DNA from 3 places in the Pseudomonas sp. GW821-FHT05D12 genome. Region 3 is predicted to be linked to each of the others. Evidence: predicted binding sites of a transcription regulator. Region 3 holds the regulator's gene; each other region holds the start of a gene.
The links. The regulator sigma-54, encoded in region 3, starts transcription at its own class of promoters, with help from an activator protein. The targets are predictions, from matches to a motif close to ANTGGCATNNANNTTGCTNT.
Positions count from the first base shown of each region.

Region 1: a site for sigma-54 is predicted at 2,479-2,498, ahead of flgB (flagellar basal body rod protein FlgB). Genes of this name have one in related genera too.
Region 2: a site for sigma-54 is predicted at 6,403-6,422, ahead of glnK (P-II family nitrogen regulator). Genes of this name have one in related genera too.

Region 1 is NZ_JBWKSN010000016.1:108,071-115,749, reverse strand. It holds gene flgA (flagellar basal body P-ring formation chaperone FlgA) at 1-315, opposite strand, end outside; gene AC07SI_RS26235 (chemotaxis protein CheV) at 409-1,341, shown strand; gene cheR (protein-glutamate O-methyltransferase CheR) at 1,384-2,211, shown strand; gene flgB (flagellar basal body rod protein FlgB) at 2,541-2,948, shown strand; gene flgC (flagellar basal body rod protein FlgC) at 2,952-3,395, shown strand; gene flgD (flagellar hook assembly protein FlgD) at 3,411-4,136, shown strand; gene flgE (flagellar hook protein FlgE) at 4,168-5,478, shown strand; gene AC07SI_RS26205 (hypothetical protein) at 5,745-6,716, shown strand; gene AC07SI_RS26200 (ribonucleoside-diphosphate reductase subunit alpha) at 6,819-7,679, opposite strand, start outside.
Region 2 is NZ_JBWKSN010000005.1:334,943-342,621, reverse strand. It holds gene lysA (diaminopimelate decarboxylase) at 1-149, shown strand, start outside; gene dapF (diaminopimelate epimerase) at 153-983, shown strand; gene AC07SI_RS11855 (DUF484 family protein) at 997-1,713, shown strand; gene xerC (tyrosine recombinase XerC) at 1,716-2,615, shown strand; gene AC07SI_RS11845 (HAD family hydrolase) at 2,612-3,313, shown strand; gene sutA (dormancy-specific transcriptional regulator SutA) at 3,415-3,741, opposite strand; gene AC07SI_RS11835 (secondary thiamine-phosphate synthase enzyme YjbQ) at 3,844-4,269, opposite strand; gene AC07SI_RS11830 (ammonium transporter) at 4,481-5,821, opposite strand; gene glnK (P-II family nitrogen regulator) at 5,856-6,194, opposite strand; gene AC07SI_RS11820 (accessory factor UbiK family protein) at 6,617-6,877, shown strand; gene AC07SI_RS11815 (YifB family Mg chelatase-like AAA ATPase) at 7,102-7,679, shown strand, end outside.
Region 3 is NZ_JBWKSN010000001.1:381,054-388,732, forward strand. It holds gene AC07SI_RS01770 (KpsF/GutQ family sugar-phosphate isomerase) at 1-675, shown strand, start outside; gene AC07SI_RS01775 (KdsC family phosphatase) at 676-1,200, shown strand; gene lptC (LPS export ABC transporter periplasmic protein LptC) at 1,209-1,781, shown strand; gene lptA (lipopolysaccharide transport periplasmic protein LptA) at 1,768-2,343, shown strand; gene lptB (LPS export ABC transporter ATP-binding protein) at 2,343-3,068, shown strand; gene AC07SI_RS01795 (RNA polymerase factor sigma-54) at 3,267-4,760, shown strand; gene hpf (ribosome hibernation-promoting factor, HPF/YfiA family) at 4,836-5,141, shown strand; gene ptsN (PTS IIA-like nitrogen regulatory protein PtsN) at 5,152-5,616, shown strand; gene rapZ (RNase adapter RapZ) at 5,619-6,476, shown strand; gene AC07SI_RS01815 (HPr family phosphocarrier protein) at 6,493-6,765, shown strand; gene AC07SI_RS01820 (ZIP family metal transporter) at 6,853-7,679, opposite strand, start outside.

The DNA.
Region 1 (7,679 bases), on a different contig from region 3:
CACGCGGCCGATGGGCTGGGCGGGACTTTCCAGGGTGGCTGTCAATTCCTTGTCGCACATTGGCATGCGCAGGCGCGGATCGAGCTGGCTGACCTGGATTTCATAACGCCCGGGTGTCTGGGTGGTCGCCAGATAATCTTCTACAGTGAACTCAAGAAAGCCCTGAGTGACGCCGATAAGTAGATCAGGCAAGGTGACGTTATCGGCGCGGGCCGTGGTTCCCAGGCTCAAGGCGAGCAATGCCATCGAGACGCAGAGCAATCTGCAGTACCGTGGGAAGCCGGGGCGTCGGGAAACTGTCGTTTTAATATCCATGATCTGTAAATTGCAAAGCTCGTGCCGTTTAGTGTTGGGTGCGCGTCTGCCCTTTAGGGAACAGGCCAAAGGTTTTAGCGTAGGAGTAAAGGCATGGCAGGAGTAATGGATTCAGTAAACCAGCGGACACAGCTGGTAGGGCAGAATCGCCTGGAGTTGTTGCTTTTTCGCCTGGATGGCAAACAGTTGTATGGCATCAACGTGTTCAAGGTGCGGGAAGTGTTGCAGTGCCCCAAGCTGACGATCATGCCCAAGTCCAGTCCCGTGGTGTGCGGCGTCGCCAACATCCGCGGCGCGACCATCCCGATTCTCGACCTGGCGCTGGCCACCGGTTCGCCGGCCCTGCAGGATCGCGAGAATCCGTTCGTGATCATTACCGAGTACAACACCAAGACCCAGGGTTTCCTGGTGCGCTCGGTGGAGCGCATCGTCAACATGAACTGGGAAGAGATCCATCCGCCGCCCAAGGGCACTGGCCGCGATCACTACCTCACGGCGGTGACGCGGGTCGATAACCAGTTGGTGGAAATCATCGACGTGGAGAAGATCCTCGCCGAAGTGGCGCCGACCTCGGAATCGATTTCCGTGGGTGTGGTGGACGCCGAGACGGCACACAAGGCGATTTCCTTGCGTGTGCTGACGGTGGACGACTCCTCGGTGGCGCGCAAGCAGGTGACCCGTTGCCTGCAGACCGTCGGTGTGGAAGTGGTGGCGCTCAATGATGGTCGCCAGGCGCTGGATTACCTGCGCAAGCTGGTGGACGAAGGCAAGAAGCCGGAAGAAGAATTCTTGATGATGATCTCTGACATCGAGATGCCGGAAATGGACGGCTACACCCTCACGGCCGAGATACGCAATGACCCACGCATGCAAAAATTGCATATCATCCTGCATACTTCGTTGTCGGGTGTATTCAATCAGGCGATGGTCAAGAAGGTCGGTGCCGATGACTTCCTGGCCAAATTCCGCCCTGATGACCTGGCAGCCCGGGTAGTCGACCGGATCAAGGCAGCAGATCACGGCTAGGGGATGTCCCCTGGCGGTCACACGATTTAAGAGGCGGTATCATTGTCTACGGGTAATTTGGATTTCGAACAGTTCCGGGTCTTCCTGGAAAAAGCCTGTGGCATATTGCTCGGTGAGAACAAGCAGTACCTGGTATCCAGCCGTCTCAACAAACTGATGGAACAGCAGGGCATCAAGTCGCTGGGCGAGTTGGTCCAGCGCATCCAGGGCCAGCCGCGCAGCGGGCTCAAGGAAATGGTGGTCGATGCCATGACCACCAATGAAACCTTGTGGTTTCGCGACACCTATCCGTTTGAAGTGCTCAAGAGCAAGGTGCTGCCGGAAGCCATCAAGGCCAGCCCGGGCCAGCGCCTGCGCATCTGGTCGGCGGCCTGCTCCTCGGGGCAGGAACCGTACTCGATTTCGATGTCCATCGATGAGTTCGAGCGGACCAACATGGGCCAGCTCAAGGCCGGTGCGCAAATTGTCGCCACTGATCTGTCCGGCACCATGCTCACCAACTGCAAGACCGGCGAGTACGACAGCCTGGCCCTGGGCCGTGGCTTGTCCCAGGAGCGCCTGCAACGTTACTTCGACCCGAAAGGGGCCGGGCGTTGGGCGGTCAAGGCGCCGATCAAGAGCCGCGTGGAGTTTCGCTCGTTCAACCTGCTCGACAGCTACGCCAGCCTGGGCAAGTTCGACATGGTGTTCTGCCGCAACGTGCTGATCTACTTCTCGGCCGAAGTGAAGAAAGACATCCTGTTGCGTATCCACGGCACGCTCAAGCGCGGTGGCTATCTGTTCCTCGGCGCATCCGAAGCGCTGAACGGCCTGCCCGATCATTACCAGATGGTGCAGTGCAGTCCTGGGATCATCTACCAGGCCAAGTAAGATCAATGTGGGAGCCTGGCTTGTGTGGGAGCTGGCTTGCCTGCGATAGCAGCACCTCGTTGTGACTGAAAAAACCGAGGAGCCTGCATTGCGGGCAAGCCCTGCTCCCACACAAGCCCGCACCCACCATTGTTATGCGGCAAATCTCCTGAAAGCGGCAACCTCGATTGCCGCTTTACTGGCGCCACGCGGAAACCGCTTGCCGCTTTTCTGGCATTGCCGTCGGCAACCACCCTCCGAAACCCTTGATATACGGGCCTTGCCCGGATTGGCATGAGCCTTGCTATAACCCTGTTAACGAACAGCAGGTCAGCCTAAAGGTTTCCGCCATGAGCATCAGCTTCGATAAAGCGCTCGGTATCCACGAACAAGCCCTGGGCTTCCGCGCCCAGCGTGCCGAAGTCCTGGCCAACAACATTGCCAACGCCGACACCCCGAACTACAAGGCTCGGGACCTGGACTTCTCCGCCGTGCTCGCGGCACAGCAGGACAAGACCAAGAACGGCACCTTCGCCTTGAATATGACCAACAGCCGTCATATCGAAGCGCAAGGCCTGGGCAATGGTGACGAGTCGCTGCTGTATCGCACGCCGATGCAGCCATCGATCGACCAGAACACCGTCGACGCCCAGCTGGAGCAATCGGCCTACGCCGAGAACTCGGTGAACTTCCAGGCCAGCTTCACCCTGCTCAACAGTAAATTCAAAGGGCTGATGTCAGCCCTGCGTGGAGAGTAAGCCATGTCCCTGTCCAGTGTTTTCAATATTGCCGGCAGTGGCATGAGCGCGCAGACCACGCGTTTGAACACCGTCGCCAGTAACATCGCCAACGCCGAGACCGTGTCGTCGAGCATTGACCAGACCTACCGCGCCCGTCACCCGGTGTTCGCCACCATGTTCCAGGGCGGCCAGAGCGGCGGCAGCGATTCGCTGTTCCAGGACCAAGGCGCTGCAGGTTCCGGCGTGCAGGTGCTCGGTGTGGTGGAAGACCAGAGCAACCTGGAGGCCCGCTACGAGCCGAATCACCCGGCGGCGAACGAAAAAGGCTACGTCTACTACCCGAACGTCAATGTGGTCGAGGAAATGGCAGACATGATCTCCGCCAGCCGCTCGTTCCAGACCAACGCGGAAATGATGAACACCGCCAAAACCATGATGCAGAAGGTCCTGACCCTGGGTCAGTGATAAGGGGCGCCACTAATGGCCATCGTTGATACGACAAACAACACGGCAGTCCAGGACCTTTTCAACTCCAAGGTCAAGACCGCCACAGATAACAGCAGCGTCGGTGACGCCTCCAAGGCGGCGACGGGCAACCAGTCGCTGGGCAAGGACGCATTCCTGCAACTGCTGGTGACCCAGCTGAAAAACCAGAACCCGCTGTCGCCCCAGGACAACGGCGCGTTCGTGGCCCAGTTGGCGCAGTTCAGCAGCCTGGAAGGCATCAACACCCTGAACGACTCGGTGAATGCGATCTCGAGCAACTTCAGCTCCTCGCAAGCGCTGCAGGCATCGTCGCTGGTCGGGCGCTCGATCATCACCCAGACCGACAAGGCCCTGGTGGACACAAGCAAGAGCATGACCGGTTCGGTCGCGGTGACCTCTGCGGTGGGTAACGTCTCCATCAAGATCACTGACAAAGATGGCAACGTGGTGCGCACCATCGACATGGGCGCCCAGAGCGCGGGTAACTCCGACTTCATCTGGGACGGCAAGAACGACAAAGGTGAAGTGGCCCCCGCAGGTACCTACACCTTCGCGGCCACCACCAAAAATGACAAGGGCGACTCGGTAGCCCTGGCGACCTCGCTGCCCGCGACGGTGACCAGCGTGACGTTGAGCAAGACCGGCGGCGAAATGCTGTTGAACCTTGCAGGTGGCATGGGCAGCGTCAAGCTGTCGCAAATTCAGACTATCGGTACATAGAGCCGGCTAAATACGGCAGAGGGAGAGAAACATGTCTTTTAATATCGGCCTTAGCGGCCTCTATGCGGCCAACAAACAACTGGACGTGACCGGCAACAACATCGCCAACGTCGCGACCACTGGCTTCAAGTCGTCCCGTGCGGAATTCGCGGACATCTACGCCGCCTCCAAACTGGGCACCGGCCAGAACAGCATCGGCAACGGTGTGAACCTGGCGGCTGTGTCGCAGCAGTTCACCCAGGGTGACGTCAACAACAGCGGCGGTATCCTGGACATGGCGATCCAGGGTGGCGGCTTCTTCGTGCAGAAGGGCAGCGACGGCTCGCTGGAATACACCCGCAGCGGTGCGTTCCGTGCCGACAAAGATGGCTACATCACTAACAACACCGGTACTTCGCGCCTGCAAGGCTACGCGGCGGACGCCGATGGCAAAATCGTCAAGGGTGGCCTGGTCGACCTGCAGCTGAACCTGGCGAACCTGCCGCCGAAGGCGTCCACCAAAGTGGACTCCACCAGTAACCTGAATTCTTCGGACCTGCCGATCAATCAGACGGACCACCCGTTCGATCCGACCAAGACCGACAGCTTCAACACCCAGTACTCCACCACGCTCTACGATACCCAGGGCAACGCCCACTCGATGGTGCAGTACATGGTTAAAACCGATGGCAACGTCTGGCAGTCCTACACGCTGATTGACGGCCGTAACCCGGATGGCACGCCGATCAGCGGTACCGGTGCCGTTGCCCCAGTGCCGTCTACGCTGACCTTTGATACCTCTGGCAAGCTCGAAAAAATTGTCGGCGCCAACGTCAAGGACACTACCATGACCATTGACGACTGGAAGCCGGGCGGCCTGGTCGATGGCGTTTGGAAGGACAACGGTGCTGCTGCCAACACCGGCGGTATTGCCGTCAACATGGGTAACATCACCCAGTACAATTCCGCCAGCTACCGCAACCCGCCGGTCACCGATGGCTACGCCACCGGCCAGATCACCGGCCTGAAAATCGACGGCAGCGGTGTACTGTTCGCCACGTTCAGCAACCAGCAGAGCAAGGCTATCGGCCAGATCTCCCTGGCCAGCTTCAACAACGAACAGGGCCTGCAGCCCTCCGGCGGCACCACCTGGAGAGAGACCTTCGCCTCGGGCCAGCCGGGTTATGACAGCCCGCAAGCCGGGACCTTGGGTTCGATCGTGGCCAACTCGCTGGAGAACTCCAACGTCAACCTGACCAACGAGCTGGTGGACCTGATCAAGGCCCAGAGCAACTACCAGGCGAACGCCAAGACCATCTCCACCCAGAGCACCATCATGCAGACGATCATTCAGATGACCTGATGCAAAAGCGCTCGACAAGAAGCCCCTCGTAAGAGGGGCTTTTTTGTGGGCGTAGGAAAATAACCCATGACACTACAGGTTACGCGTTGAATTTCTGGGGAAGGAACACTCCATTTCTGTCTTGCCACTGATGGTCAAGAGCCTTGTCGGCTCACCAATCAGTGGGAGTGCCGAAGATGGGAAGTTCAGGAGTATCCGCCTCGGGGGCGCGGCGTAGCGCCTCTGTGGCTGGGGTTGCGCGAGGTGATTCGCCGCCCGTTAAACCTGTGGATCACACATCGACCGTCAAGTCGTTCCTCCAACAGTTGTTCGACGCCGAGAAAGACGGCAAAACCCAGTCGGTCCAGGACTTGCGCAACAAATTGAGTGAACTGCGTGAGAATTTGGGTGATGAAAAATTCAAGGAGATCCTCAAGAAGCTCATCGAAGAATCCGATAGCAAGTACCTTGAGCTTCTCAAGCGGCTGCTGAAGGAGTGGTTTCCCGATGCGGATGATGTCCCACCACCGAACACGCCACCGCCGGGAGGTGGCGGAGGGGGGGGTAGGGGCGGCGGTAGAGTGGACCCTGCGGGGTTTGGTCCTGCCGAGCAAATGGGTAATCGGCCTTACACAAAAGGGCAGAATTATTTCAACTACAAGCCTGATAACAGTAACCCCGGGCAAAAGCCGGGAACTGGAAAAGAACAGGGCAATATCTGGACGGGTTTCAAGCAAGGGCCTGACGGCAATTGTGTGACGGTTTCCGCAATTAAGGCCGCCATGATGCGGTATGGCAAGGAGCCTACAGATGTATTCAAGGAGGTAAAAGAGGCGGGCGATGGCTATGACGTGACGATGCGCGATGGATACAAGGTTCATTTTTCCAAGGAAGAATTCAAGCTGGCGGCAAAGGAGGCCCGATTCGAGGGCGATGATCCTTCGATGATAACGTCTGCCAACTTCATATTTGCCGCGAGCGCCAAGCGGGCCCAGATGGAAAACAACGACGGTAAGGGCGCGCGCAGTTTCGAGCAAGCCATCCAGACCCTCAACGATGGAGAGTATTCGCGAGAAGGTTTGGACCGCATAGGACTGAAGGGGCTTTACAGGCCGGCGACCGATGCCGACTTGAGAAACAGCAAAGTCGGGACAGTGGAGTACAACGGTCATTCGATGGCGGTGATTAACGGTCGCATTGAGTTGTGGGGGCAGCGGGGCGGCGTGCCTGCATCGGGTATAGCTACCGTGTTGATCTAGTCTCGTACGGGGTTTTTACCGGGCAAAAGAAAGCCCCCGATACACGTTAAGTGTATCGGGGGCTTTTCAGCGTTGGGGGGTTAGCCCCAGGGCGGGCTCAGCTTATTGGCAAGCTTCGCAATCCGGCTCGTCAATCGCGCAGGCCTTTGGCACTGGCGCCGGGCCGGCCGGGGCGGCGAGCACTGAATCATCACCGTGATTACCGCTGGACACAGCGTTCAGCTTGCCGGTGTTGATGGTCGACTTCTCGGTGCTGGTCGCGGCCAGGGCACGGAGGTAGTAAGTGGTTTTCAGGCCACGGTACCAAGCCATGCGGTAGGTCACGTCGAGCTTCTTGCCCGATGCGCCGGCGATGTACAGGTTCAGCGACTGAGCCTGGTCGATCCACTTCTGGCGACGGCTGGCGGCGTCCACGATCCACTTGGTGTCCACTTCGAAGGCAGTCGCGTAGAGCTCTTTGAGTTCTTGCGGGATGCGCTCGATCTGCTGCACCGAACCGTCGTAGTACTTCAGGTCGTTGATCATGACCGAGTCCCACAGGCCGCGGGCCTTGAGGTCGCGAACCAGGTACGGGTTGATCACGGTGAATTCGCCCGACAGGTTCGATTTCACATACAGGTTCTGGTAGGTCGGTTCGATCGACTGCGATACGCCGGTGATGTTGGCGATGGTGGCGGTCGGTGCGATGGCCATGATGTTGGAGTTACGAATGCCTTTCTGCACACGGGCACGTACCGGCGCCCAGTCCAGGGATTCGTTCAGGTCGACATCGATGTACTTCTGGCCACGGGCTTCGATCAGGATCTGTTGCGAGTCCAGCGGCAGGATGCCTTTGGACCACAGCGAACCCTGGAATGTCTCGTAGGCACCGCGCTCGTCGGCCAGGTCGCAGGAGGCCTGGATCGCGTAGTAGCTGACCGCTTCCATGGATTTGTCGGCGAACTCGACCGCAGCATCCGAACC
Region 2 (7,679 bases), on a different contig from region 3:
CCGGTGCCTACGGGTTTGTCATGAGTTCCAACTACAACACCCGCGGCCGTGCCGCCGAGGTGCTGGTGGACGGTGATCAAGCGTTCGAAGTGCGTCGCCGCGAGACGGTAGCCGAGTTGTATGCTGGCGAAAGCCTGCTGCCGGAGTAAGCCATGCTGCTGCGTTTTACCAAGATGCACGGGCTGGGCAATGATTTCATGGTCCTCGACCTCGTCAGCCAGCACGCGCACATCCTGCCCAAGCACGCTAAACAGTGGGGCGACCGGCATACCGGGATTGGCTTCGACCAATTGCTGATCGTCGAGGCACCGAGCAACCCGGAGGTGGACTTCCGTTACCGGATCTTCAACTCCGACGGTTCCGAAGTGGAACAGTGCGGCAACGGTGCGCGCTGCTTTGCCCGCTTTGTGCTGGACAAGCGCCTGACCGCCAAGCGGCAGATTCGCGTCGAGACCAAGAGCGGCGTGATCGAGCTGGATATCCGCAGCGACGGCCAGATCAGCGTCAACATGGGCGCCCCTCGCCTGGTGCCGGCGGACATTCCGTTCCAGGCCACCGAGCAGGCCACCAGCTACGCGCTGGACGTGGAAGGCAAGACTGTCGATATCGCCGCGGTGTCCATGGGCAACCCCCATGCCGTACTGCGGGTCAACGACATCAACAACGCGCCCGTGCATGAATTGGGGCCGAAGATCGAACACCACCCGCGCTTTCCGGCACGGGTCAACGTGGGCTTCCTGCAGGTGATCGACCGTACCCGCGCGCAATTGCGTGTGTGGGAACGCGGCGCCGGCGAAACCCAGGCCTGCGGTACCGGTGCTTGCGCCGCTGCCGTGGCCGCGATCAGCCAGGGGTGGATGGATTCGCCGCTGCTGATCGACCTGCCCGGTGGACGCCTGTCCATCGAATGGGCAGGCCCTGGCCACCCGGTGATGATGACCGGGCCGGCCTCGCGTGTATACGAAGGACAGGTCCGTCTATGAGTGAGCAAAGCTAATGACCGATAAGCCTCAAGTACCCGCACAAGCTACCCCGAGCGAAAGTCTGGAGGCCGCTGCCGTCGCGGCGTACCTTGAGGCGAATCCGCATTTCTTCGTCGAGCACGAAGAGCTGCTGCCGGCCCTGCGCATCCCTCACCAGCGCGGCGATACCGTGTCGCTGGTGGAGCGGCAGATGAAGATCCTGCGCGAGCGTAATATCGAAATGCGCCATCGGCTCTCGCAGTTGATGGACGTGGCCCGCGACAACGACCGCCTTTTCGACAAGACCCGCCGCCTGATTCTGACCCTGATGGACGCCACCAGCCTGGAAGAAACGGTGATCGCCGTCGAAGACAGCCTGCGCCAGGACTTCCAGGTGCCCTTTGTCAGCCTGATCCTGTTCAGCGACAACCCGATGCCGGTGGGTCGCTGGGTCAGCGGTGGCGATGCGCAAACCGCGATCGGCGGCCTGTTGTCCGAAGGCAAGACCATCAGTGGTACCTTGCGCGAGCACGAACTGGACTTCCTGTTTGGCGCCGAACAGCGCAAGCAGATCGGCTCCACCGCCGTGGTCGCGCTCAGTCATCAAGGCCTGCACGGCGTACTGGCCATCGCCAGCCGTGACCCGCAACACTACAAAAGCTCGGTAGGCACGCTGTTCCTGACCTATATCGCCGAAGTGCTGGGCCGGGTATTACCGCGCTTTACCACCGCCCTGCGCGCGGTGCGCTAGCCATGGAACGGCAACTGGACGCTTATTGCGCTCACCTGCGCAACGAGCGCCAGGTGTCGCCCCATACCCTGGAAGCTTATCGACGGGACTTGAACAAGGTCCTGGCGTACTGCGAAAAACACCAGATCAGCAGCTGGAAAGCCCTGGATATCCAGGGCCTGCGCAGCCTGATCGCGCGCCTGCACCAGCAGGGCCAGTCCTCGCGCAGCCTGTCGCGCCTGCTGTCGGCGGTGCGCGGCCTCTATCACTACCTCAATCGCGAAGGCCTGTGCGACCACGACCCGGCCAACGGCCTGTCCCCGCCCAAGGGCGAGCGGCGCCTGCCCAAGACCCTCGACACCGATCGCGCCCTGCAACTGCTGGAGGGTGCGGTAGAGGATGACTTCCTCGCCCACCGCGACCAGGCGATCCTCGAGCTGTTTTATTCCTCTGGCCTGCGCCTGTCGGAGCTGACCGGACTCAACCTGGATCAACTGGACCTGGCGGACGGCCTGGTGCAAGTGCTTGGCAAAGGCAGCAAGACCCGCGTGCTGCCGGTCGGCAGGAAGGCCCGCGAGGCGCTGCAACTCTGGTTGCCGCTACGCGCCCTGGCCAACCCGGTGGACGACGCCGTGTTTATCAGCCAGCAAGGTCGGCGCCTGGGGCCTCGGGCCATTCAGGTGCGGGTCAAGGCTGCCGGCGAGCGCGAGCTGGGCCAGAACCTGCATCCGCATATGTTGCGGCACTCCTTTGCCAGCCATCTGCTGGAGTCGTCCCAGGACCTGCGCGCGGTACAAGAGCTGCTCGGCCACTCCGATATCAAGACTACGCAGATCTATACCCACCTCGACTTCCAGCACCTGGCAACGGTGTACGACAGCGCCCATCCACGGGCCAAACGCATCAAGGGCGGCGACTCATGAGTATCAAGCTGATCACCTTCGACCTGGACGACACACTCTGGGACAACGTACCCGTCATCATCAGCGCCGAGGCGTCGATGCGCGAATGGCTGGCGGTGAACGCCGCCAAGGTCGGCGACTTGCCCCTGGAGCATTTCGCCAAGCTGCGCCAACACGTGCTGGAGCGTCATCCCGAGCTGAAATACCGCATCAGCATCCTGCGCCACCGGGTGCTGATGCACGCCTTTGAAGAGGCCGGTTATCCACAGCCCGAGGCCACGGAAATGGCCGATGTATGCTTCGAGGCGTTCATCCACGCACGCCACCAGCTCAGCGTATTCCCGGAAGCCGAGCCGATGCTGCAAGCCTTGCGCCAGCACTTTTTGCTGGGGGTGATCACCAATGGCAATGCTGATGTGCAGCGCGTGGGCCTGGCGGACTACTTTCACTTTGCCCTGCGCGCCGAAGATGTCGGCATCGCCAAGCCGGATGCGCGATTGTTTCAGGAAGCGTTGCAGCGCGGTGGCGTGGACGCCAGCGAGGCGGTGCACGTGGGCGACCACCCGGGTGATGACATCGCCGGGGCGCAGCAGGCGGGCCTGCGTGCGGTGTGGTTCAACCCGACAGGCAAGCCGTGGGAAGGTGAAAAGCGCCCGGATGCCGAGATTCGCAGCTTGACCGAACTGCCGCCATTGCTGCGCAGTTGGCATACACACTGAAGCCAGCGCCCACACAGGAATGCGGTGGGCCAGCCAGTTTGCTACAGGCATGAAAAAGCCCGCAGCGACGGCGGGCTCTTTCAGCAAGCAGGTGGCAGACCTCAGATAGGTCGGCTGCCGTACTTGTTATCTGGCTTCTTCGGTGGATCTGCCACCACGTTGGCCTCGACTTCCTGCACTTTGCCGCCTTTCGCGAGGAATTCTTCCATCGCACGGGCCAGCGCGTCGCGCTCTTTGTTCTTGGCCTCGACGCTCGGCAGTTCGTCTACCGAAACAGCAGCCTTGGCCTTGCCCTTGGCAGCCGGAACAGGCGCATCATCGCCACCGTCGTCGTCAGCAACGTCTTCAGCCGCCGCTTCAAGACCTTCTTCGGTGTCGTCTTCGTCACCTACTTCCAGTTCGTCGTTTTCCAGATCATCGTCGCTCATGTTCTACCTCATGACTTGCGAAAAGCAGATTAGTTATAGCCCAGCTTCACCCTCTGTCGAGGTCGCCGGAAAAAAATCAACATCCACTGGATAACCAGTGGCTTATGCCCCATCACCGTGCAGAGTGGCGAGGACTTTACGAGCACCGCCATGATCACGGTGCTCGCCCAGATAAACACCTTGCCAGGTCCCCATCGCCAAGCGGCCGTTCTTCACCGGCAAACTCAGCTGGCAGCCCAGGAGACTGGCCTTGAAGTGCGCCGGCAGATCGTCCGGGCCTTCGTCGTTGTGCTCGAATCCTGCCCGGCCTTGCGGCACCAGCGAATTGAAGAAACGCTCGAAGTCACGACGAACCGCCGGGTCGGCATTCTCGTTGACGGTCAACGAGGCCGAGGTGTGCTGCAGCCACAGATGCAACAGGCCCACGCGACATGCCTTCAATTCAGGCAGGCCGGCAAGTAACTCGTCGGTTACCAGGTGAAAGCCCCGGGGCTTTGCCCGCAGGGTGATCAGGGTCTGTTGCCACATACAGTTCTCCGCCCATCGGCGCGCATTCTAGCGCGCTCTGGGAAAAAACAAAGTGCCGAATACGCCTACATGCCTGTAAGACATTCGCACGCTGGAAAGTGCCGCGTGCGCCCCATCACAAACTGGGCGCAAAAACCGACACAGCTTGTTATGACTGACAAACGCCAGGCAAAAAAATGCCCGGCAAGCCGGGCATCTTTTTTTCGCGTACTTACAAGTTGTAGCCGCGCTCGTTGTGTTGCGCCAGGTCGAGGCCGACCGCCTCTTCTTCTTCGGTCACACGCAGGCCCATCACCACGTCCAGCACCTTGAGGATGATGAAGGTCACGATGGCTGTGTAGATCACAGTGAAGCCGACGCCTTTGCACTGGATCCAGACTTGCGCCGCGATGTCAGTGGTGGCCGCGTTGAAGCCGCCCAGCGAAGGGGCAGCGAACACGCCGGTCAGGATTGCGCCGAGGATACCGCCGATACCGTGCACGCCGAAGGCGTCCAGGGAGTCGTCGTAGCCCAGCTTGCGTTTCAGCGTGGTGGCGCAGAAGAAGCACACCACACCGGCAGCCAGACCGATCACCAGGGCGCCCATCGGGCCCACGGTGCCAGCGGCTGGCGTGATTGCCACCAGGCCAGCGACCACACCCGAGGCAATGCCCAGCGCGCTTGGCTTACCGTGGGTGACCCACTCGGCGAACATCCAGCCCAGCGCTGCAGCAGCGGTAGCGATTTGGGTGACCAGCATCGCCATGCCGGCGGTGCCGTTGGCTGCCGCTGCGGAGCCGGCGTTGAAGCCGAACCAGCCGACCCACAGCATCGCGGCACCCACCAGGGTGTAACCGAGGTTGTGCGGCGCCATTGGGGTGGTCGGGAAGCCTTTGCGCTTGCCGAGTACCAGGCACGCCACCAGGCCAGCCACACCGGCGTTGATGTGCACCACGGTGCCGCCTGCGAAGTCCAGCACGCCCCAGTCGCCCAGCAACGAACCCGGGCCGCCCCAGACCATGTGGGCAATCGGTGCGTAGACCAGGGTGAACCAGACGCCCATGAAGATCAGCATCGCGGAGAATTTCATACGCTCGGCGAAGGCACCGACGATCAGCGCCGGGGTGATGATCGCGAAGGTCATCTGGAAGGTGACGAACACCGCCTCAGGGAACAGCGCCGCAGGGCCGGTGATGCTCGCTGGAGTCACGCCCGACAGGAACAACTTGGACAAGCCGCCGACGAACGAGTTGAAGTTGACGACGCCCGCTTCCATCCCGGTGGTGTCGAACGCCATGCTGTAGCCGTACACGAACCACAGGATGGTGATCAGGCCGGTGATGGCGAAGCACTGCATCATCACGGAAAGAATGTTTTTGGAACGCACCATGCCGCCGTAGAACAGCGCCAGGCCTGGAATGGTCATGAACAGCACCAGCGCAGTGGATGTGAGCATCCATGCAGTGTCGCCGGAATTGAGGACTGGAGCAGCCACTTCGTCTGCCGCCATGGCCAGGCTGGGCATTACGATGGACAACAGGGCTCCGAGCCCTGCGAATTTACGCAGAGTCATATTGTTTTCTCCTGGGGCGTTGGGGTTTGGCGGCTTAGATTGCGTCGGTATCGGTTTCGCCGGTACGGATGCGAATAGCCTGTTCCAGATTGACCACGAAGATCTTGCCGTCACCGATCTTGCCGGTGTTGGCGGCCTTGGTTATCGCCTCGATAACCCGGTCAAGATCCTTGTCGTCAATGGCGACATCAATCTTCACCTTCGGCAGGAAATCGACCACGTATTCCGCGCCGCGATACAGCTCGGTGTGACCCTTCTGCCGACCGAAGCCTTTGACCTCAGTAACGGTAATGCCCTGCACGCCGATCTCGGACAACGACTCGCGTACATCGTCCAACTTGAACGGCTTGATGATGGCAGTGACTAGCTTCATGAAAACTCTCTCCCGAATTGGTGGACTTGCCCCAGGAAAACAAACCCGTCTCAAGTCTAAGCGCAGTGCCTGGCTTTGTAACGCGTCGTCGCAAGGGCAATTGCCGTGGCGACGCCAGCGAACCACTGGTGACGAAACCTGTACCCCTGATCCGTCGGCGCACTGCATTCGTCACAGCGACTGCATCAGTGCATGGGTCATGATCGTCTAAGCAGAAACCTTGCCAGCTCCGTAAAAATCACTGAAATCAGTCCTTTGCTCACTTATGCCCACCTGCGGGGCTTTCTGGCGAACGCAATGCGCACAAAAACAGTGCGTCGCCCTACGGCCAGCTGCGCGAAAAGCGTGCGCGGCAGGCCGTGAAAATCACTATAGACGCTGCGTGATACACTGCCGGCCAACAGTTTTCCGGAATATTTCCCATGCTCGCGCCCAAAGATCTCCTCGATGCCCTGAGCGGCCACGCCTCTCGCCTGTTCAGCGGCGACACCCCGCTGCCCCGCAATGAAATCGAAAGCCAGTTCAAGGCGCTGCTGCAAAGCGGCTTCAGCAAACTCGACCTGGTGAGCCGCGAAGAGTTTGATAGCCAGATGGTCGTGCTGGCCCGCACACGTGCGCGGTTGGAGAGCCTGGAAGCCAAAGTGGCTGAGCTGGAAGCGCGGTTGACACCCCCGGCCGAGTAACTGACGCAACGGGGTCAAAATGTGGCAGCAGGCTTGCCCGCGAATGCAGTCTGTCAGACATGCAGATGCTGGCAAATCCAGCGCTTTCGCGAGCTAGCCCGCTCCCACGTTTGCTCTGCGTCGTTCCCTAGATACGTTCTGTAAAACCTCCACGCCCCGCTCTATTCCACCTCGTCTACCCTTGAAAAACCGCAGGAAGCGGCCCTCCCTTTCAAGGAACGAGCATGTCCCTCGCCATTGTCCACAGCCGCGCCCAAATTGGCGTCGAAGCCCCTGCCGTCACCGTCGAAGTGCATATGGCCAATGGGTTGCCGTCCCTGACTCTGGTGGGTTTACCGGAAACCGCAGTCAAGGAAAGCAAGGACCGTGTACGCAGTGCCATTCTCAATTCAGCACTGAAATACCCCGACCGTCGGATCACCCTCAACCTCGCGCCCGCCGACCTGCCCAAGGACGGCGGGCGTTTTGATCTGGCGATTGCCTTGGGGATCCTGGCGGCCAGCGTGCAGGTGCCGGCGCTGACCCTGGATAACGTGGAATGCCTGGGCGAACTGGCACTGTCCGGCGCGGTGCGGGCGGTGAAAGGCGTGCTGCCCGCGGCGCTGGCAGCACGCAAGGCCGGACGCACCGTGATAGTGCCTCGGGCGAATGCCGAGGAAGCGTGCCTGGCGTCCGGGCTGACGGTGATTGCAGTCGACCATTTGCTCCAAGTGGTGGCACACCTGAACGGGCATGCGCCGATTGAGCCCTACAAGTCCGATGGACTGCTGTACCTGAACAAGCCGTACCCGGACCTGAGCGA
Region 3 (7,679 bases):
TCCGGCACCACCAACGAAATCGTGACCCTGCTGCCGCTGATCAAGCGCCTGGGCATCCAGATGATCAGCATCACCGGCAACCCGGAATCGACGCTGGCCAAGGCCGCCGAAGTGAACCTCAATGTTCACGTGGCCCATGAAGCCTGCCCGCTGAACCTGGCGCCGACCTCCTCCACCACCGCAGCCCTGGTGATGGGCGATGCGCTCGCCGTGGCATTGTTGGAAGCACGCGGTTTTACCGCGGAAGACTTCGCATTTTCCCACCCAGGCGGCGCCCTGGGCCGGCGCCTGCTGCTCAAAGTGGAAAACGTCATGCATTCGGGCGATGAATTGCCCCACGTCCCGCGCGGCACTCTGCTGAAGGACGCGCTGATGGAAATGACCCGCAAGGGCCTGGGCATGACAGTCATCCTGGAAGCCGACGGGCGCCTGGCCGGGGTCTTCACCGACGGCGACCTGCGCCGCACCCTGGACCGCACCATCGACATCCATACGGCGACCATCGATGCCGTGATGACGCCCCACGGCAAGACCGCGCGCCCGGACATGCTGGCCGCCGAAGCCCTGAAGATCATGGAAGACCACAAGATTGGCGCACTGGTGGTGGTCAATGCCGACGACCGCCCGATCGGCGCCCTGAACATGCACGACTTGCTGCGTGCAGGAGTGATGTAAATGACCAGCGACCTGTTGCAACGCGGCAAAAACATCAAGCTGGCGATTTTCGACGTTGACGGCGTGCTGACCGATGGCCGCCTGTACTTCCTCGAAGACGGCAGCGAATTCAAGACGTTCAACACCCTCGACGGCCAAGGCATCAAGATGCTGATGGCAGCGGGCGTGCAAACCGCGATTATCAGCGGCAGAAAGACTCCCGTTGTGGAACGCCGCGCACAAAACCTGGGGATTCCTCACCTGTATCAGGGCCGCGAGGATAAACTGGTGGTCCTGGACGAGCTTCTTGGCCAACTCAACCTAAGCTATGAGCAGGTCGCCTACTTGGGCGATGACCTGCCTGACCTGCCGGTCATTCGCCGAGTGGGCCTGGGCATGGCCGTCGCCAATGCGGCGGCCTTTGTCCGCGAGCACGCCCATGGCATCACCACCGCGCGTGGTGGCGAAGGTGCCGCCCGCGAGTTCTGCGAGCTGATCCTGCGTGCCCAGGGCAGCCTTGAAGCGGCCCACGCCGCCTACTTATAGAGCGTTTTATGCTGAGTAAAAAGATTCGCAACTTCCTGCTATTCGGGGTCATTGCCGCGCTGTTCCTGGCGGTGGGCTACTGGAATATCAGCCCGGAGCGCTTTCTCGACCAGCCTGCTGCGCAGGTCGACGAAGGGGCTATCGACTACTACGCCATCAATGCCAAGAGCGTGCAGTTCCTGCCCGATGGCAAGGTGCAGTACGAGATGACGTCGGACAAGGTCGAGCATTTGAAGGCCACCGAAGTGACCCTGCTGACCAACCCGGACATGAACATCTACCGTGGCACCGAGTTTCCATGGCACGTCACCAGCAAGCGTGGCGAGGTCAACCCGGACGGCACCCAGGTAGAACTGATCGACTCGGTACGTGTTGCACGCACCGATGCGAAAAACCGCGACACCGTGATTACCAGCAGTCGCATGACCGTATTCCCGCAGAAGCAATATGCGCAGACCGAGCAAGACGTTAGAATCGACGGCGCTGGCGGTGTATCGACTGGCAAGGGAATGAAAGCGTATTTGAAAGAAAGCAGGATACACCTGCTATCGAACGTAAGAGGACAGTATGAGGCTCGTTAAAACTCTCCCTATTTTGCTCGGTCTGGGCGCAGCACTGGGAAGCGTGAGCGCCTGGGCTCTGCCGAACGATAGCCAGCAACCGATCCACATCTCGGCCGACGATGCGCAGCTGGATGACAAGCAAGGCGTCGCCACCTACACCGGCGGCGTGATCATCACCCAAGGCTCGATGAAGATCACCGGCAACACGGTGACGCTGACTCGCACCCAATCCGGCGACATCGACGTGGTGACGTCAGTGGGCAACCTGGCTTACTTCGAACAGAAGCAGTCCGCGACCGATACCGGCCCGATGAAAGGCTATGGCAAGACCATCCAGTATCACGCCCAGCAGAATCGCATCGTGCTGATCGACCAGGCCAAGGTGCTCAGCCCCGACGGCAACTCCACGGAAGGTGAAAAGATCACCTATGACACCGTGAAGCAGGTCGCCAACGCCGGCCGCGCCACGGGCAGCAAGCTCAGCGCACCGCGTCCACGCATCGACATGGTTATCCAGCCGAAGAAGAAAGACGGCGCTGCCCAGCCTGCGCCTAAACCCGATGCGAAGAAGGCGAACTAATGGCAACCCTGAAAGCCCAGCATCTGGCCAAGGCTTATAAAAGCCGCCAGGTCGTGCGCGACGTCAGCCTGTCGATCGACAGCGGCCAGATCGTCGGCTTGCTCGGCCCCAACGGCGCCGGCAAGACCACCTGCTTCTACATGATCGTCGGCCTGGTCCAGGCGGACCAGGGTCGCGTCCTGATCGACGACCTCGATGTCAGCCACCAGCCGATGCACGGCCGCGCCCGCGCGGGCATCGGCTATCTTCCGCAAGAAGCGTCGATCTTCCGCAAGCTGTCGGTTTCCGACAACATCATGGCGATCCTCGAGACCCGCAAGGAACTCGACCGTGACGGCCGTCGCAAGGAGCTGGAAAGCCTGCTGCAGGAATTCCATATCAACCACATCCGCGACAACCTCGGCATGAGCCTGTCCGGTGGTGAGCGTCGCCGCGTGGAAATCGCCCGGGCGCTGGCCACTGCACCCAAGTTCATCCTGCTGGACGAACCGTTTGCCGGTGTCGACCCGATCTCGGTGGGTGATATCAAGCAGATCATCCACCACCTCAAGGCCAAGGGCATTGGCGTGTTGATCACTGACCACAACGTCCGTGAGACCCTCGATATCTGCGAAACCGCGTATATCGTCAACGATGGCCAGCTGATCGCCGAAGGCGACTCCGCCACTATCCTGGCCAACGAACTGGTCAAGGAAGTGTACCTGGGTCACGAGTTCCGCCTGTAAGCCTGCCTGTTTGAAAAAGGCGGTGGCAGGCCGTTCGCCAAGGTGCGCGGGAGTCAATGAAAACCTCCGGATTTTTATTGTTACCGCGCTCTAGGCAAAGCCCCCGATATCAGGCATATAATTTGCTTATGTTTGGCGCTCACGCGCCCTGTCGTGGATGGCGCATTGCGCCGGCGAATAAGGTGTTAAGCCCCTGCCATGAAACCATCGCTAGTCCTGAGAATGGGCCAGCAGCTGACGATGACACCGCAGCTGCAACAGGCCATCCGCCTGCTCCAATTGTCGACCCTGGACCTGCAACAGGAAATCCAGGAGGCCCTGGAGTCCAATCCGATGCTCGAACGCCAGGAAGAAGGCGACGACTTCGATAATGCAGACCCGCTGGCCGACAACATCGAGCAAAAACCCAATTCCGACGTGCAGGAACCCTCCTACCAGGAAACCGCCCCAACGGTGGATAACCTTGAGGAAGGCGACTGGAACGAACGCATCCCCAACGAACTTCCCGTGGACACCGCCTGGGAAGACGTCTACCAGACCAGCGCCAGCAGCCTGCCCAGTAACGACGATGACGAATGGGACTTCACCACGCGCACCTCAGCCGGCGAGAGCCTGCAGAGCCATCTGCTGTGGCAACTGAACCTGGCGCCGATGTCGGACACCGATCGCCTGATCGCCGTGACCCTGATCGACTGCATCAATAACCAGGGTTATCTGGACGAAACGCTCGAAGAGATCCTCGAAGCCTTCGATCCGGAGCTGGATATCGAGCTGGACGAGATTGAAGCCGTCCTGCACCGCATCCAGCAGTTCGAGCCCGCCGGCATTGGCGCGCGCACCCTCAGTGAATGCCTGTTGCTGCAACTGCGCCAACTGCCAGCCAAGACCCCTTGGCTGGTCGAGGCCCAGCGCCTGGTGACCGACTATATCGACCTGCTCGGCAGCCGCGACTACAGCCAGCTGATGCGCCGCATGAAGCTCAAGGAAGACGACCTGCGCCAGGTCATCGAACTGGTGCAGAGCCTCAACCCGCGTCCGGGCTCGCAGATCGAGTCCAGCGAAGCCGAATACGTGGTGCCTGACGTGATCGTGCGCAAGGACAACGAGCGCTGGCTGGTGGAGCTGAACCAGGAATCCGTGCCACGCCTGCGGGTCAACCCGCAATATGCCGGTTTTGTGCGCCGCGCCGACACCAGCGCCGACAACACCTTCATGCGCAACCAATTGCAGGAAGCGCGCTGGTTCATCAAGAGCCTGCAAAGCCGCAACGAAACCCTGATGAAAGTCGCCACCCAGATCGTCGAGCATCAGCGCGGCTTCCTGGAATATGGCGACGAAGCAATGAAACCGCTGGTCCTGCACGACATCGCCGAGGCGGTGGGCATGCATGAATCGACGATCTCGCGGGTGACCACGCAAAAATTCATGCATACCCCACGCGGTATATATGAGCTGAAATACTTTTTCTCCAGCCATGTCAGCACCTCTGAAGGCGGCGAATGCTCGTCCACGGCGATTCGCGCGATCATCAAAAAACTGGTTGCCGCGGAAAATCAGAAAAAGCCGTTGAGTGACAGCAAGATCGCTGGTTTACTGGAGGCACAAGGCATTCAGGTCGCCCGTCGAACCGTCGCCAAGTACCGCGAATCCCTTGGGATCGCGCCTTCCAGCGAGCGAAAGCGTTTGATGTGACGGGCGGGCCAAAGCGTTCCAGTGGCAGGCACCCCGGCCTGCCGCTTTATGCACTGGCAACGAAGGAGAAGCTGTATGCAAGTCAACATCAGTGGACACCAGCTGGAAGTCACCAAGCCCCTGCGTGAGTACACCGAGAGCAAGTTGAACAAACTTGCGGGGCATTTTGACAAGATCACCAACGTGCAGGTCATCATGGAGGTCGATAAGCTCAAGCAGAAAATCGAGGCCACCCTGCACGTACCGAATGCCAAGCTCGTCGCCAATGCGGAACATGAGGACATGTACGCGGCGATCGACTCGCTCTACGACAAGCTGGACCGCCAACTCATAAAGCATAAGGAAAAGAATCTGCACCTGATGCAAGGTACAGGTCGTTAACTCTCCCCCCATGATCCGACTTGAAACCATCCTGACCCCCGGCCGTTCCCTCGTGAACGTGCCGGGCGGCAGCAAAAAGAAAGCCCTCGAAGAAATTGCCAAACTGATCCATGGCCAAGTGCCTGAATTGGATGAGCAAGTTGTCTATGAGTCGCTGATCGCCCGTGAAAAACTGGGTTCGACCGGTTTTGGTAACGGCATCGCCATTCCACACTGCCGCCTGCAAGGCTGTGAAACACCTGTCAGCGCCTTGCTGCACATGGAAAAACCTATCGATTTCGACGCCATCGACGGCGCCCCGGTCGACCTGCTGTTTGTACTGCTGGTCCCACAGGCTGCCACCGATGCGCACCTGGAGCTGCTTCGGCAGATCGCCAGCATGCTAGACCGCAAGGAAGTACGCGACAAACTGCGCAGCGCTGCCACCAGTGAGGCGCTCTATCAGGTTGTCCTGGATGAACAAAACGGGCAGTAATCATGCGTTTGATCATCGTCAGCGGCCGCTCCGGCTCGGGTAAAAGCACCGCCCTCAATGTTCTTGAGGACAACGGTTTCTATTGCATCGACAACCTGCCCGCCGGCCTGCTGCCGGAATTGGCGGAACGTGCGTTGATCCACACCGAACTGGCGCAACCCCTGGTCGCTGTTTCCATTGACGCCCGCAACCTGCCCAGCCACCTTGAGCGCTTCCCGCAATTGCTCGAGGAAGTGCGCGCCAAACACATTCATTGCGATGTGCTGTACCTGGACGCCGACGAAGAGACGCTGCTCAAGCGCTTCTCCGAAACCCGCCGACGCCACCCGCTCAGCAGCCCTCATCGCTCGCTGGCTGAAGCCATCGAAGATGAGACCAAGTTGCTGGGGCCGATCATCGACCTCGCCGACCTCAAGATCAACACCACCAGCCTCAACCTGTACCAGCTGCGCGATGCCATCAAGCTGCGCCTGCTGAATCAGCCGGAGCCTGGCACAGCATTTCTCGTGGAGTCTTTTGGCTTCAAGCGGGGCATGCCGGTGGACGCCGACCTGGTGTTCGATGTGCGTTGCCTGCCCAACCCCTACTGGAAACCGGAACTGCGTGATCAGTCCGGGCTGGATCAGCCGGTGGCCGATTACCTGGCAGCGCAGCCGGATGTGGAGGAGATGTTCCAGGACATCTCCAGCTACCTGCTCAAATGGCTGCCGCGCTTTGCCGCGAGCAACCGCGCCTATGTCACCATCGCCATCGGCTGCACCGGCGGCCACCACCGTTCCGTCTACCTGACCGAGCGCCTGGGCCAGGTGCTGCAACAAACCCTCAAGAACGTCCAGGTTCGCCACCGCGACCTTAGCTGAAAGGAACACCCCCGCGATGCCCGCTCTGGAAATTGAAATCATCAACAAGCTGGGCCTGCACGCCCGCGCCTCGGCCAAATTCGTCGGTGTTGCCGGGCAGTTTCCCTGTCAGATCCGCGCCGGGCGCACCCCGGAATCCATGGTCGACGGCAAGAGCATCATGGCCATGATGATGCTGGCTGCCGGCAAGGGCACCAAGATTCATCTGAAGACCGAGGGTGAGCAGGAAGACGAAGCAATGGCCGCACTGGTGGCATTGATCAATAACTTCTTCGACGAAGGCGAATAACCTTCCGTAGGAGCCCGGCTTGCCGGCGATAGCGTCCTTCAAGACCGCGACCGAGCGCCGGCGAGCCGACGCCTAACCGGGAGCGGTTTACCCCAGGGCTGTATCCATCACCATCATCAAGCAGAACCCGATGCACAATCCCAGGCTGGCGAGCTTCTCATGACCATTGCGCCGCGACTCCGGGATCACTTCGTGGGTCACCACCAACAGCATCGCCCCAGCAGCCAGGGCCAGGCCCAACGGCAACAGCACCTCGGCCAGGCTCACCAGCCATGCGCAAAGCACTGCAAATACCGGCTCCACCAAGCCTGACGCGGCTCCGATCAGGAAGGCCTTGACCCGCGACATCCCGGCCCCGGCCAATACCAACGCAATCACCAGCCCTTCGGGCACGTCCTGCAAGGCAATACCCATGGCCAAGCTATCGGCGTCCGGCATGCCGCCGCCGGCGGAAACGCCCACCGCCATGCCTTCCGGAATGTTGTGGGCAATAATGGCAAACACGAACAGCCAGATGCGCGGCGGGATCACCGGGTTGTCCGGCGTGCCCACCAACATTTCCGGGCTTGCGCCGGAGACCTTGCGGTCAACCAGATACAACCCGAATGCACCCAGCATGATGCCGAAGCTGATCAAGCCACTGGCGCCCCAGGGCGAGAGCCCGAGGCCTTCAGCCGCGGCAATGCCCGGCACGATCAGCGAAAACGCCGTCGCCGCCAGCATTACCCCGGCGCCAAAGCCCAGCAATGTATCGCTCAACGCCACCGGCATGCGCCGAATCACCAACACCGGCACCGCGCCGAGTGCCGTGCCGAGTGCACAGATTGACCCGCCCTGCAGGGCGCGCAAGATACGCGGCTCCAGGTCCAGCCAGGCCAGCCCATGGGCCACCAACAATGCAGTACCTGCCAATA